DNA from 4 places in the Neobacillus sp. D3-1R genome. Region 3 is predicted to be linked to each of the others. Evidence: riboswitches for the same ligand, from Rfam matches in the RefSeq annotation. Region 3 holds a riboswitch; each other region holds the start of a gene.
What was found. A riboswitch is a leader RNA that binds a small molecule or an ion and turns the genes downstream of it on or off. The one in region 3 is predicted to bind S-adenosylmethionine.
Positions count from the first base shown of each region.

Region 1 (3,670 bases), 120 kb from region 3:
CAATTCAAATGATGACATATCATACACGGACGAAGCACCAGGGAAATCACCAACCCTAGCTGGGTCACCGGTTATAGCAAGAATGTCATTCATACCTAATACATGAAGGCCCATCAAGTGGGATTGTAGACCTATAATATTACGATCTCTACAGGCTATATGAATTAAAGATCGTATCCCTAGCTGTGTTTTAGCCAAGTACCCTAAAGATTCATTGGAAATGCGTGGGGAGGCTAGGGAATTATCGGCTAATGTTAACGCATCAATACCAGCTTCTTTTAACGCTTTTGCCCCATCAAAGAATTTCTTTGTATCTAGTTTTCTAGGAGGATCCAATTCTACTATAACCGATGTTCGTTCACGAACAATATCCTGGAGCGGAGGATACTCCCGTTTGGCTTCGGTAGAGGGTACCACCACTATATTTTCTCTGATTTTCACTTGTTTTTCTTGAACAGGGATTTTACCTTTTAATTCATCTGCAAATGCCCGTATATGCTCGGGTGTTGTTCCGCAGCAGCCACCCAGTAATCTGACTCCTTGGTCTCGAAATAACTTAGCTGATTTGCGGAAATAATCTGAATCACTATCGTATTGGAATTTCCCATCAATATAAGTAGGAAGACTTGCATTGGGATAGGCTGATAAATAGGAATGTACTGGAATAGGAACCTCCTCAAGCGTCGTAAGCATATGATGTGGACCTAGTCGACAGTTGAGTCCAATTACATCAGCACCGTGTGTTTCTAATCTTTTAAAGGCTTCAATAATTGGAGTACGATCTTGCAAAAATCCAGGTTCCTGCAAGGAAACTTGTGCAATAATGGGTAATTCTGTTTCTCTTCTTGCAATCGTTAAGACTGTTTCTAGCTCTTGAAGATCATAATATGTCTCAAGAAGAATTCCATCTACCCCTTCAAGCAATAGACAATATAATTGCTCTCGAAAGCTTCTTTTTATTTCCTCAATGGAGATGGATTGGGGCTTAATTCCTCGATTGCCGCCAACTGTTCCTAGTATATAAGTGTCTGGATTGGCTGCCTTTTTTGCCATTCGAACGGCAGCACTATTTATTTCTTTGACAGAGTCCTCTAATCCATATCGTTGAAGTTTGAGATAATTAGCCGCATATGTATTTGTTTGAATCACATCTGCTCCAGCTTCAACATAGGCACGGTGAATGCTCTTAATTTGGTTTGGTTGGGATAGATTTAATTCCTCAAAGCACATATCCGTTCCATACGAGTACAATAAAGTCCCCATGGCACCATCTGCAATTAAAATTTGTTTTTCTAATTTCTCTAAGAAGTTCATATTCTTTCTCCTCTTTTTAAAAGGCTGTTTTCGTATAGAATGTGGTTCTGGTAAAAATCCCAAAAGCCGGATTTTTACGGATTCTCTTAATAAGTGAGCAGCTCTTTTCTTGATTTTTAAAAGGATTTTACCACCCTATATTGTGAAATCTCTCTTTATTAGTTAAAAAAGCAACAAGTTTAGAAAAGAGCCTTTTAAAAAATAAAAAAAGCCCTCTTTAAGAAGAAGACTTTTGAATGGAAAGAATCTGAGTCATTCTTCTTATCTCTCAAGTTTTCCAACTTGAAGGATTTAGCACCTTTTCAATGAGTGAAAACATTGAAGGTTGCTGAGGTGTCATAGGGCCATTCCCTCGACCTCTCTCGATAAGAGTGTCAATTATTCGATTATTTTTAAAATTTACTACTTTAAAGCGATCATGTCAATTCTTTTTTATTAGTTATGATGGTAGACCAAGGCGCTTGCTCTTTTCTATCTCACATGTCTTTCTACTAGTTTTTCTTTTAAAGGTTCCTTACGGGTATGAAGTAAATAATAAACAAGTATTCCAACTAACACATAAATAGAACCATTAATATAGAAAGAACGGAATCCAACTTCAGCGACAACCATTCCTACAATAAAGGAGCCAAAGCCGATACCTGTATCAAAAATGGATAAGAAGGTTGCAGTTGCAGTGGCTCTTTTATTCGGTGCCGCTTTCTGGATGGCAATCGTCTGTAAGCTTGGAAAAATCGTACCCCAGCCAATACCAATAAACGCTGCAGAAAGTAAGAAGCCTAATGCCGTATGACTGCTACCTAAAATGAATAAGCCAATTGCAAAAAGAACAATAGATGGAAAAATAATGACGTTAGGACCAAATTGGTCAAACCATTTTCCTGTAAACGGTCTTGAAGCTAATAAAATAGCAGCGTAAACGACAAAAAATAAACTTGATACTTCTATTAAACCAATCTCTTTTGCGTAAACGGAAACGAAAGAAAGGACAGACGAATAAACAATGGCAAAAAATGCACCAACCACTGAAATCGGAACAGCAGAAGCCTCAAAGAAATTTTGAAATTGGAATGAGATATGAATTTTTTTCTTATTTTCTTTAATAGGAATACGTATAATCCATCCAGCAATAAGGGAAAAGAGAGCACAAATAACACTGATGGCGAATAATACAGATGCATCCCACATTTGAATGGCTGTTAAACCAATAAAAGGTCCCATAACCATTGCCAGGTTAGAGGACATAATAAAATACCCCATTCCTTCTCCTCTTCGAGAATCTGGAATAATATTTGCTACCAGTCCCCCGGCGGCAGTCGTAGCCATACCAAATCCAATCCCGTGTAAAAAGCGAACTAAGAATAAAGCCATAATGGAGGTAGCAAAAAAGTATAGGATTGAGGCAATAAAGAAAATGATAAGCGAAGTTAATAGAATTTTTCGCATGCCTATTTTTTCAATACCGTAACCTGCTATTGGCCTAATAAGTATGGCTGATATTAAAAATACAGTTGTAATTAAACCTGCTTCTGTTTTCGTACTTTCGTATTGCTGTATAACCATTACTGGTAAACTTACTAATAAAAAATAAAAGGTCATAAATAAGAAGAAATTGCTTAAGGAAATACTAATAAAATCTTTTGTCCATAATCTAGGTTGTTCTTTCATATATTGAAACTCCTGTCTAAGATAGTTTTAGAAACCATTCCTTTAATAGCTTGGATAATTCTTGTTGTGACGATTCAGGAAATCCAGTTAATAAGGAATGATTGAACTGTGTGATGGCATCCTCCCACTGAGGATAATTTTGTAACGCCTCATCCGTTAACTGGATATGTTTCTCACGTTTGTCTGTACCTTGAACCTGTTTAACGTATCCTTGTTTAACAAGTCTTTGAATAGTCCTTGTCATAGGCGGTGCTTCGACAGATAAATACTGACATAATTCTTTTTGGGTAAGGGAGCCTTTTGTTTTTAAAACGTAAATGACAGTCCATTGAGCACTATATAGACCAAAGGGCTTTAGTGCTTCATTCAACTTGTTCGTTAAATGTCTGGATAATTGGTTTAACGTGTGGAATAGTTCATGGTTAGGAAACAAATAGATCCCTCCGTGGAAAAAGTATCTTGCCTTTTTTTAAAAACGGTTTAAAATAGTTACCTAGGTAACTATATCACATAAATTTGTGACGAGCAATGAAAGGTCTTCTCTCTATTTGAAAGATAAAATACAGGAATAATAAAAAAATATATACTATAATCATTAGTTGAATGATGGTTAGAAAGTGGTGTTTCAACAATGAATAAATGGTTTTCTTCAATCACAATGTTTTCAGCTGTTCAATGGCTCTTTTTT
Region 1 covers NZ_CP197471.1:3,538,565-3,542,234, reverse strand. The annotation lists gene ACSBPO_RS18215 (bifunctional homocysteine S-methyltransferase/methylenetetrahydrofolate reductase) at 1-1,314, opposite strand, end outside; SAM riboswitch class I at 1,573-1,686, opposite strand; gene ACSBPO_RS18210 (MFS transporter) at 1,786-2,982, opposite strand; gene ACSBPO_RS18205 (MarR family winged helix-turn-helix transcriptional regulator) at 2,999-3,415, opposite strand; gene ACSBPO_RS18200 (uracil/xanthine transporter) at 3,614-3,670, shown strand, end outside.
Region 1: another riboswitch for S-adenosylmethionine. It lies ahead of ACSBPO_RS18215 (bifunctional homocysteine S-methyltransferase/methylenetetrahydrofolate reductase); the one in region 3 lies ahead of ACSBPO_RS18840 (O-acetylhomoserine aminocarboxypropyltransferase/cysteine synthase family protein).

Region 2 (3,670 bases), 2.3 Mb from region 3:
ACCAAACCAACTAAAAAAGGTGTTCGTTAATATGATCAAAAATGCTATTGAATCGATGCAAGCTGGTGGAAATATTACAATTTTCATTGAATCATACAAAGATGACCAAATTCATATTTCGATTAAAGATGAGGGCTTTGGTATTCCTCCAGAAAAATTAAAGCGACTAGGAGAGCCTTTTTATACAACAAAAGACCGTGGAACGGGTTTAGGCTTGATGGTTAGTTATAAAATTATTGAAGAGCATAATGGGAGAATTAAAGTCGATAGCCAAGAAAATGTGGGCACTACCTTTCATATATATTTATCTAGTAAATAATATATTGACCTATCCCAAATAGATTGAACGAATGAATGATAATCCTGAAAAAGGATTATTTTTTTTATAAAATATTGCAATAATTAATAAATTAGATTATCATCTAATTAGATGTATATCTAAAATAGAGGAGTAATGGCTATGCAATTAAACAGGTTAGTTGACTTTCATAAAACAATGGGTGACCCAACACGATTAAGAATACTGTCATTATTATCAAGTGGACCACTTCATGGTCAAGCCATTGCAGGTAAGTTAGGCTTAACTGCACCAACCATCACTCATCATTTAAAAAAGCTTCGGGATATAAATGTTGTTTATGAAAGACGTGACAAAAATACGATCTATTTTTATTTGAAACATTCGGTAGTCCATCAATATTGTGAATCATTGATGGAGCTAGTAGAAGGGAAGGATACAAAGGTGAATGAAATAAGTGATGAAAAGCAAAAAATAATTGCTAATTTCTTTACAAAAGATGGGAAGTTAAAAACAATTCCTGCACAAAGAAAGAAAAAGCTACTGGTGTTTGAACATATCTTAAAGGGGTTTGAAAGAGGGAGAAAATATTCTGAGCAGGAAATAAATGAGTATATTCTTCGTTTTCATGATGATTATGCCACAATTCGTAGAGAGTTTATCATCAACCATTATATGTATCGTGAAAATGGAATTTATGAACTTAATCCAGTTGAAATGTGGGCGAAGATTGATGGTTAAAAGAGACAGAATGGCTTTTAAGCCAGTTCTGTCTCTTTTACATTATAAGCTTTTTGTTAAGAGAGTTAAGAAATCAGTGAATGATTTTATTTCTTTTCTAGATTTAATTAATAAGCTCCCTAATGAAAGGGTTTGTTTTTTAGCATTTATTCTCTGTTCATTGTCTTCAATACTATCTAGATCGGCAACATGAGCAAGACCTATCGTTCTGCGAATTAATTCACAGCCGGCAAACCCCAATGAATCATTGAAATATTTATTTAAAACTGACTCGTATAAACCTGGAATGGCTGCGTGTGGTTCTTGATTATTTGTTTTCCAAAGCTCTGAGAAATGTAATACAAACTCGTTCCAAAATGTTTCAACATGCGTAAGAATTTCAGATTTCTTTTCAACGTTAGCTAAAGCTTGGAAGAGTAGATTCGCAAAAACTTGCCCAATATCAAAACCAGCTGGTCCGTAAAAAGCAAACTCCGAATCTATAACTTTCGTTTCCGTTGAGCTCGCAAAAACGCTTCCAGTGTGAAGGTCTCCATGCAATAATACTTCTGCCTCCGTTAAGAAGCTCATTTTTAACAGTGCTACTTGGAAAATGAGTTCTTGATCATTTCTGATTTTGTCAACAGTAGCTTGTAATTCTGATTCATAGGAATTTGTAGGTGAATCAGTATAAGGATCTGTAAAAATTAGATCTTCCGTAATTTTGCAAAGTTCTGGGTTGATAAATTGCCCTAGGAGTTCTTTTTTCTTTGATTGATTCATTCCAAAATCCGAAGTATAAAAAAGTGTTTTTGCTAAATACTCACCTAAATGTTTGGAGAGTAATGGGTATTGATCTCCTCGAATAAAACCCTTTCTAGCAATAGTCAAATGAGATAGATCATCCATAACAGTAATAGCTAATTGATCATCCGTAAAATGTACAACTGGAACATAATCAGGTGCAAGTTTACCAAATATTTTTAAGGCATCTGCTTCAATTTTCGCTCTTTTAAGCGTTAACGGCCAACTTTCACCAACAACCTTTGCGTAAGGAAGGGCCTGCTTGATAATGATTCCCTGGCCACTAGTAGTATCTGTTATACGAAAAACAAGGTTTAAATTACCGTCTCCAATTTCTGAGCAAGTTAGAGTGGAATTCTCAGCGAAAATTCCTAATTTTATGGCTAAATCAATAGCAGAATGTTCAGTGAGTGGTTCATATTTTTTGTCTGTTAATAATGTCATTTTTCATTCCTCCTGGTGTGAAGGGCTAGAAAAAAAGCCCCTTTCTCATAAGAAAGAGGCTTGAAGAATAGTCTTCGCACCTCTTATCTTTCAGAAAGTCTAACTTTCTGTTGGAATTAGCACCGTGCCTTAAATAAAAGGCGCTTTCTTGCGCCACATTTCACAATGGAATTACGGTCGGTTGCTGGGCTTCATAGGGCCAAATCCCTCAGCCATCTCTTGATAAGAGAAAAATGTAAATATTCAATTGAAGTTGATACGATGAAAATAATAACAGGCTTTATTAAATATTGTCAATTCATTTTTTTTAGAAAATTTTTAATATAGGTCAGGCTTTCGATCTTGAAAGACTGGGATGGTATTACGCACCTTGACGACGTTCTCTAAGTCTATTTCTCCATGTAAAATCTCATCACTCTCGGAGGCTTCCGCGACAATTTCTCCCCAAGGATCAATGATTAAAGAATGTCCTGCAAAAATATTACTTGGGTTAGAGCCTGCACAATTACATGCAATGACATAGCATTGATTTTCTATTGCTCTTGCAGTTAATAGAGTTTTCCAATGATGAAGTCTTGGTAATGGCCATTCCGCTACAACAAAGATCGCTTGTGCACCTTTTAGAACATGCGCCCTGATCCATTCAGGAAAGCGAATATCATAACAAATTTGACCAGCAAAAATTTCGCCATCTAATGCAAATATACCTTCGTCTTTTCCTGACTTAAGAAATAAATGTTCACCCATTAATTGGAAGAGGTGAAGTTTACTATATTGATGCACCAGTTCCCCCTGGCGATTAATGATTAAAAGGGTGTTATAGATACCATCTTTTTCCTGATTCGCAATGGATCCTCCAACAAAATGTACATTGAACTTTTTAGCCTTTTCTCGCAGAAAATCAATCGTTTTCTTTGCATGTTGGTCTGCTGTAACTGGTAAGTTTTCTAAATCATAACCTGTTGTCCACAATTCAGGAAAGACAATGATATCCGGTGATTTTTGCATGGCTAATTCAATTTGGGCTTCTGCCTTTTGATAATTTAATTCTGGATTCCCAAATTCTATCGACATTTGGATTAGAGCAATTTTATATTTCATCATGACTCACCACAATCTTTTAAATTTTTCTTTACATTCTGTCATTAAAGTTATATCATTTGTGACTAGATTTTCAATAAAAATTTTCTAATAGATTTGTGTAGGTGAATGTAGATGAAGACTTTTCAACAATCTAATTTATTAAATAGTTTACCAAAGCAGTTTTTTGCTTCTCTTGTTAAGAAAGTATCCCTTTCTGTTGCTAATGGTCATGATGTCATTAATCTTGGGCAAGGTAATCCCGATCAGCCGACACCAGAACATATTGTAAAAAAATTGCAGGAAGCAGCAGCGAATCCCATA
Region 2 covers NZ_CP197471.1:1,315,276-1,318,945, forward strand. The annotation lists gene ACSBPO_RS06665 (PAS domain S-box protein) at 1-319, shown strand, start outside; gene ACSBPO_RS06670 (metalloregulator ArsR/SmtB family transcription factor) at 461-1,039, shown strand; gene mtnK (S-methyl-5-thioribose kinase) at 1,082-2,266, opposite strand; SAM riboswitch class I at 2,347-2,495, opposite strand; gene ACSBPO_RS06680 (carbon-nitrogen family hydrolase) at 2,585-3,367, opposite strand; gene ACSBPO_RS06685 (pyridoxal phosphate-dependent aminotransferase) at 3,482-3,670, shown strand, end outside.
Region 2: another riboswitch for S-adenosylmethionine. It lies ahead of mtnK (S-methyl-5-thioribose kinase); the one in region 3 lies ahead of ACSBPO_RS18840 (O-acetylhomoserine aminocarboxypropyltransferase/cysteine synthase family protein).

Region 3 (3,670 bases):
CCTGCAAGTTAACATGTTTTTGTAACCAATTAGCTGATTTGAAAGCAAGCACCCGGAACGGAAATCAGCGCTTTTGACCATCCATTCTTTTCAAATAATCACGAACTCTCTCACTAGCTTTTGTCGACACTCTGAAAGATGCATAAAAGCATCTTTTTTGTATATTCTTTTTTTGAATATTTTAAGGATTGTCACATTTGTTATTTACAAAGATAACCAAAACAGATTATGATATTTAGGGTGGCGAAATATAAGGGGAGAAAATTATATGGCATTTTATAAAGAATGGGCGACCCAAATTCGTGGCTACAATCGCAATATTAGGCTAGCTCTGTTAAGCAGTGTGTTTATTCAAATCGGTATGGGTATTTTTATGGTTATTTATAATTTTTACATTAGAGGACTTGGGTTTTCTGAGCATGTGAATGGTCAAATTATATCGATGAATTCATTAGCAACTGCATTAATTTTAATACCAGCAGGCTTACTAAGTGATCGACTTGGAAGAAAAAATGTCATGATATTTGGTGTCGTTTTAACGGGAGCTTTTTTAATTTTTCGAAGCATCATTGAAATTCAGCATTTATTAGTCATGTTTTCATTTTTAACTGGACTAACAATGGCGTTTGTTCAGGTTTCTGGAATTCCATGGCTAGCTGAAAATTCGACACCAGCACAAAGGGTACATCTTTTTAGTATTCATTTTGCCGTCATGACAGGGGCCAATGTGATAGGAAATTTACTAGGTGGAGCATTTACCGACTTTTTCTCGCTTTTTTATACAGAAGTAGAGAGTATCCGTGCAACACTTCTCATTGGTGCACTCGTATTTTTAATTGGAATGACCCCTATTTTAAAATTCAAAGAAGTAGAGAGAAAGAAACAGGAAAAAGAGAAACCATTTAAAGAAAAAGTAAAATTACATAGCGATAGTATAAAGATTGTTTTACTTTTTGCATTTGCTCAGTTATTGATCGGTATTGGTGCAGGATTAGTCATTCCGTATTTAAATTTATATTTTTCGGACCGTTTTTCAGCATCTAATACCACAATCGGACTAATTATTTCTTTAGGTCAGGCAGCAACGGCTATTGCTATTATCATTGGACCGTTAGTGGTAAGAAAGATAGGAGAAGTCAAAGCGGTTGTTACACTTCAATTATTATCACTACCTTTTTTATTGTTAACAGCTTATACAGAACACCTATGGCTCGCTGCAATTGGATTTTTATTTAGGCAAGCATTAATGAATGCTGGGAATCCAATTCAAATGTCCTTAATGATGTCAAAGGTTGACAATTCCATGAAGGGACTTGCGAATTCTGTTAACCAAATGGTTTTCAACCTAGGATGGGCGATGATGGGACCAGTCTCAACCGGTATCGTAGTTAAGTATGGAACGTATTGGGGATATGCAACGGTGTTTTCCATTACAGCATCCTTGTATTTAGTTGGGTCCGTTTATTTTTACATTGTGTTCAAAAAATTAAAGGTGGAAAGATCTCTTAAAGAAGCTGTCTAATATTTGACATATTTCTCGGGAAATGTTTGACAATGCCGAATTAAATATCGGCATTGTTTTTTTTGTCGAGAGAAATAAGAAGGATTTTGTGTTAGGAGTAAGAATATGTTAGGGAGAAACTAGTGAGGTGTTGGCTTTGGAAATACTTTATTCATGGGGATCCTCTATAAAACAAAATTCGGCCGTCCAATTATTTATTGATTCACAAGAATTCATGATTACCTTTGAGATTGGTCATGAAGAAATGACTGTATTATTTCAAAATGGAATGATAGAAATAACCAAAATGGTGAAAGCACAAATACCTCAAATCTATATAAAAGGTAATTTAGAATCAATAGAAAAATTATTAAAAGGGCAGTGTTCATTAAGGGAACTCATTTCTCAACAATTCATTATTGTTGAAGCTACGTTTAGAAAAATCCTTTTCTTAGAAACATTATTTAAACTTGCGCATTCGGATTTTATTTCTGAAATTTCTAAAAATAACTTGACGGTATAAAAATTGGTGTGATAAGATTCAGTTAAATTTTATTTCATTAACATCAGTAATACATGAAAACTTAATATTTCTTATCAAGAGAGGTGGAGGGACTGGCCCTTTGAAACCCGGCAACCGGTAATAACACGGTGCTAAATCCAGCAGAGTTTTAACTCTGGAAGATAAGAAGAGATGACAGCTAACCTCTTCTTCGGAAGTGGTTTTTTTATTTTCTTCTAGACTAAAGACTAATAATTAGAAGGAGAGATTGAGAATGAGTGTAAATCAAAAAAATTATCGATTTGAGACATTAAGTGTTCACGGAGGTTTAACACCTGACCCCGTAACAGGGGCTAGAGCAGTTCCGATTTATCAAAATAATGCCTACCAATTTCAGAATACGGAGCATGCTGCCAATCTATTTGCATTAAAAGAGCCTGGTTACATATACACAAGAATACACAATCCAACGGTTACTGTATTTGAAGAAAGAGTTGCTTTGCTAGAAGGTGGTGTAGGGGCGCTAGCCGTTGCAAGCGGTATGGCTGCTATTACATTGGCGATTTTAAACATTGCTCAAGCTGGGGATGAAATCGTTTCGGCTTCGACGCTTTATGGTGGAACCTATAATTTATTTGCGACAACGTTGCCGAAGTATGGAATCACAGTTAGGTTTGTCGATCCCGAAAAGCCGGAGAATTTTGCAGCAGCTATCTCGGAAAAAACAAAAGCCGTTTTTGCTGAAACAATTGGCAATCCGAGTTTAAGAGTATTAGATATCGAAAAGGTATCTGAAATCGCTCATTCCCATGGGATTCCGTTAATCATTGATAATACCTTTGCAACTCCATACCTTTGCAGACCAATCGAATACGGAGCGGACATTGTGGTACATTCAGCCACAAAATGGTTATTAGGTAATGGAACTACACTTGGAGGAATTATTGTTGATGGTGGGAAGTTTGATTGGAATTCTAGCAAGTTCCCTGGATTTAATGAACCTGATCCAAGCTATCATAACTTAGTCTATAGTGAGGCGTTAGGATCCCAAGCTTATATTATTAAGGCAAGAGTTCAACTTCTCCGCGATCTTGGGCCATCACTAAGTCCGCAAAATGCCTTCCAATTCACACTAGGGTTAGAAACACTACATGTTAGAATGAAGGAGCACATTGCCAATACAAAAGTAATTGTACGTTACCTCGAGGAACACTCAGCAGTTGATTGGGTAGGGTATCCAGGTAATGAACCGCATCCTGATTATCACCTAGTCGAGAAATACTTACCAAAAGGTGCTGGGGCAGTGGTTGTTTTTGGCATAAAAGGTGGTAGAGAAGCAGGAGCAAAGTTAATTAATTCGGCTAAGCTCTGGGCACATGTTGCCAATGTAGGAGATGCCAAAAGCTTAATGATTCATCCTGCAAGCACGACGCATCAACAATTAGACAATGAAGGGTTAATAGCTTCAGGAGTTTCAGAAGATTTAATCAGACTATCTATTGGAATCGAAAATGTAGAAGATTTAATAGAAGACTTAGAACAAGCAATTGAAAATGCGACGGGTATACGTTCTATTTCATTACAGGTATAAATGTAAATTGAAAAAATACCCATAAATTATTCTAGAAAAATAGATTGACACCCTACTTTTTCCGTGATACGATATC
Region 3 covers NZ_CP197471.1:3,661,802-3,665,471, reverse strand. The annotation lists gene ACSBPO_RS18850 (MFS transporter) at 269-1,522, shown strand; gene ACSBPO_RS18845 (hypothetical protein) at 1,659-2,024, shown strand; SAM riboswitch class I at 2,093-2,192, shown strand; gene ACSBPO_RS18840 (O-acetylhomoserine aminocarboxypropyltransferase/cysteine synthase family protein) at 2,278-3,594, shown strand.

Region 4 (3,670 bases), 2.3 Mb from region 3:
CGGGGCGTGCTGTGAGCCTCCTCGTCGCTGGCGCTCCTGTGGGGTCTCACCTGTCCCGCTTCTCCCGCAGGAGTCTCGCGCCTTTCGCTCCAATCAACATTGTTACAAATCGATACTGCTCTTTAACAGAGCAATATCTTAAAATTTAATTAAATTAAACTACTTTAAATAATTGGAAAGGTTTGTGTTCTAATAATCTCAGTTGATAGCGGAATAAGAATTCTGATGCTTCTAAGATTTTTTTTGCTTCGAAAGCGGTTCTTCCCCAAACTGTAATTCCATGATTACGTATTAATACAGCACCTGAGTCACCATGAATATGTTCTGAAAATGCCTTGGATAAGGTTGGTATATGCGCATAATTGCGGATAATTGGTATTTTTAATACAGCATCTTCTTCCCATTGATCAAAAGCTTTAATCAGTTCTTGGCCTTGAAAAGAAACCTCTCCTCGGTCACCGTAAATCTCTGATATAACATTGTTATCGATGGTGTGAACATGCAAGCTGCAACCAGCATTAGTTCTTCGGTAAATTTCAACATGTAATAAAGTTTCAGCAGAAGGCTTTAAATGGGTTGGGACAGCTGGTTGACCAAACTGATCTACTAATAAAAAGTCCTCATCTGTTCTTTGGCGCTTATCTTTTCCACTTGCTGTAACTAAAAATTGCAATGGCTCGTTTTGCACCTTAATAGCTAAATTTCCACTTGTGCCCATAAACCAGTCTCGGCCAGCAAGCTCATCCTTTACATCCGCTAACTCATTCCATTTTTCTTTAAACATTTGCTCGATTCACCCCAATCCATTTTTTAATTAAATCTATACAATCGTAAAACGTTTCGAACTTTTTATATTGAATGCCTAATTCTTCACACTTATCAGCCAAAAACTCCCTAGCAAAAACAAAATCCGCTTGTTTTGCTGCTTCTAAATCTGTAATGGAATCTCCAATTACGATTGTGAAATCATTTGGATTTTTTAATTTTCTAATAACACTGGGTTTGCAGCATCCACAACCGTTATCACAAAGATCATCGCAAGCATTCGGCCAAAGTATATTGATTGTATGATTCAAAAAATCTGCGCTGTTACAATATATACTAGTAAATGGTCCATATGGCTCTAAGATGGGATCTACAAAAAAGTCAATCCCCCCACTTACAACATGAAAAGGAATTCCTTCTTCCTTTGTTAACTGTAATAACTCAGGAAAACCATCACGTATGACAGCATTTTTTAAGGAAAATTGGACGATATCATTTTTTAGATTGCTTGGGAGCAACGCAAATAATTGGCCCACTCCATTTTGAATGCTAACTTTTTGAGACAATATATCGTCTTTTATTGCTTCCCATCCAGGAGGAGCAAACTCTTTCATGATCGCAATAATATTGTCTTTTTCCGTGATTGTTCCATCAAAATCACAATAAATAACAGGTCTGCCCATTATGAATTCACCTCCACATATCCCCATAACTCAAGGGCTGTCTTTAATTCTGGGTATGTTTCGGCACCTTCTATCAGAGTTTGGCCCTTCAAATGTACATCAATCGCTTGTCGAAACGCTTTTCCACCACCTATTGCACCCAATGGGTGGCCGTGAACACCACCGCCTGCATTTATGATAGAATCTTGCCCGAAATCATTAATTAATAATGGAACCAATCCAGGATGAATTCCAGCGGATGGTACAGGAAATGCTTTCTTATAGTAGGTATCTTCTTTTATTAGCTCCTGTTTAATCGATATTGCCTTCTCTTTTTCTAATGCTACAGAACCATAAGGTGATGGGAATAAGGATAAATCTGCCCCAGCATATCTCAAGAGTTTACCAAGTAAGAGTGAGTGAGATAATCCATAGGAATTAGAAGAAGTAAGGGCACCACTTACTGCTGGATGCGCCATTATTGGCAATCCAATTTCATCATCTTCACGCAATTCTTGGAGAGTATCTAGCCCATAAGCAAAAACATTAAATAATAATAAATCAGCACCTAACTCTTTCGCTTTTCGAGCTTTTTCTTTTAAACGAGAGGTCCGTCCCGATAAATTAACCGCATACAAAGTCCGATGTCCAGATTGTTCATAAGTGTTTTGTAATACTCTTTTTCCTGATAAAATTCGTTCTTCAAATGGGGTTAATCCATTATCAAAAAGGATTTCATCATCCTTTACAATGTCAACCCCTCCTAAGGCTTGTGCTTCAAGTTGTCTAGATAAGAAATTAAGATCTCTCCCGATTACACCTTTAAAGATACTCATTAGTAACGGTCGATCGTAAACACCTAATTTCTCCCTTATTCCGTTTATCCCAAACCTTGGACCTGGAAAGATATCCTTTAATTGATCAGGAAACTCTAAATCTAGTAATTTGACCTTTCCGTCCAATGATAATTTCCCAAACACTGTGGTTAACATAGCCGGAATATCTGCTGAGAAGTTTACAGGAGGATAGGCAATCTTTATAATGGCTTCCCCTTCATGTTCAGGATCTTCTTCGATAGAAACTACTTTGCCTTTATGTTTTCTTAATTGATTTTGCTCAAGTTCAGGTAGATCAGTCCATGATCCAATTGTTAATCCGAGAGCTATATCCTCTGCTTTTTTAAGTGGGCTACCCTTGATATCTTTAATAAGATACGTAGCAATTAAATCATTCATCGTAAATCTTCCTTTCAAACTCATCTGCATGACTATTCTTTGTTTGCAATTTTCACAATAAAAAAACCTCTTCAAATAAGAAGAGGTTAGCATACATAACTAACGTCCTCTTATCTTTCAGCTTTTTCGCTGCAAGAATTAGCACCGTGCTTTATGAACGGATTCATAAAATCGGTTGCCGGGCTTCATAGGGCTAGTCCCTCCGCCTGCTCTTGATAAGAAAATCGTTTATTTATTTTATACGTTGTAAATGTTATTTTTCAAATTAATTTGGATTATGACAGGATTTAATAACATTGTCAATGGATTATTTGAAAATTTCTAAAGATTTAATTCTCTCTACTGCTTCTTGCATTCTTCCTTCAGAAGTTAAGAGTCCAACACGAACATAACCTTCTCCATAATGACCAAATCCTACTCCTGGTGCGACAGCAATATGTGCCTTTTCTAATAAAAAATCCGCAAATTCTTCAGAAGTATAGCCTTCCGGGACCTTTAACCAAGCAAAAAATGAACCTTTTGGTGCACGAACATCCCAACCAATTGACTTTAATCCCTCTATCAAGACGTTTCTTCTAGATTCATATAAGGCATTTAGCTCTTCCACACACTGTTGTGAAGCGTTTAAAGCTACTGCTGCAGCTTCCTGAATTCCTCCAAAAATGCTTACATAAAGGTGGTCCTGTAACAGTTCAATAGCAGAAATGACACTGCGATTTCCTACCGCAAATCCAACACGCCAGCCTGCCATGTTATAGGTTTTGGATAAAGTATAGATTTCGATTCCAATATCCTTAGCCCCTTCCGTTTGTAAAAAGCTGATCGGCTTTTGTCCATCAAACCCAATTGCGCCATAGGCAAAGTCATGTACCACACAAATATTCGTATTCTTTGCTAATTCTACCGTTTTTTCAAAAAATTCAAGAGATGCAGTAGCACCAGTAGGGTTATTGGGATAGTTTAAAAACATTAATTTCGCTTTTTCAAGAATTTCAGGTTCAATCGTTT
Region 4 covers NZ_CP197471.1:1,319,232-1,322,901, reverse strand. The annotation lists gene ACSBPO_RS06700 (methylthioribulose 1-phosphate dehydratase) at 155-784, opposite strand; gene ACSBPO_RS06695 (2-hydroxy-3-keto-5-methylthiopentenyl-1-phosphate phosphatase) at 777-1,448, opposite strand; gene mtnW (2,3-diketo-5-methylthiopentyl-1-phosphate enolase) at 1,448-2,662, opposite strand; SAM riboswitch class I at 2,770-2,884, opposite strand; gene ACSBPO_RS06685 (pyridoxal phosphate-dependent aminotransferase) at 2,970-3,670, opposite strand, start outside.
Region 4: another riboswitch for S-adenosylmethionine. It lies ahead of mtnW (2,3-diketo-5-methylthiopentyl-1-phosphate enolase); the one in region 3 lies ahead of ACSBPO_RS18840 (O-acetylhomoserine aminocarboxypropyltransferase/cysteine synthase family protein).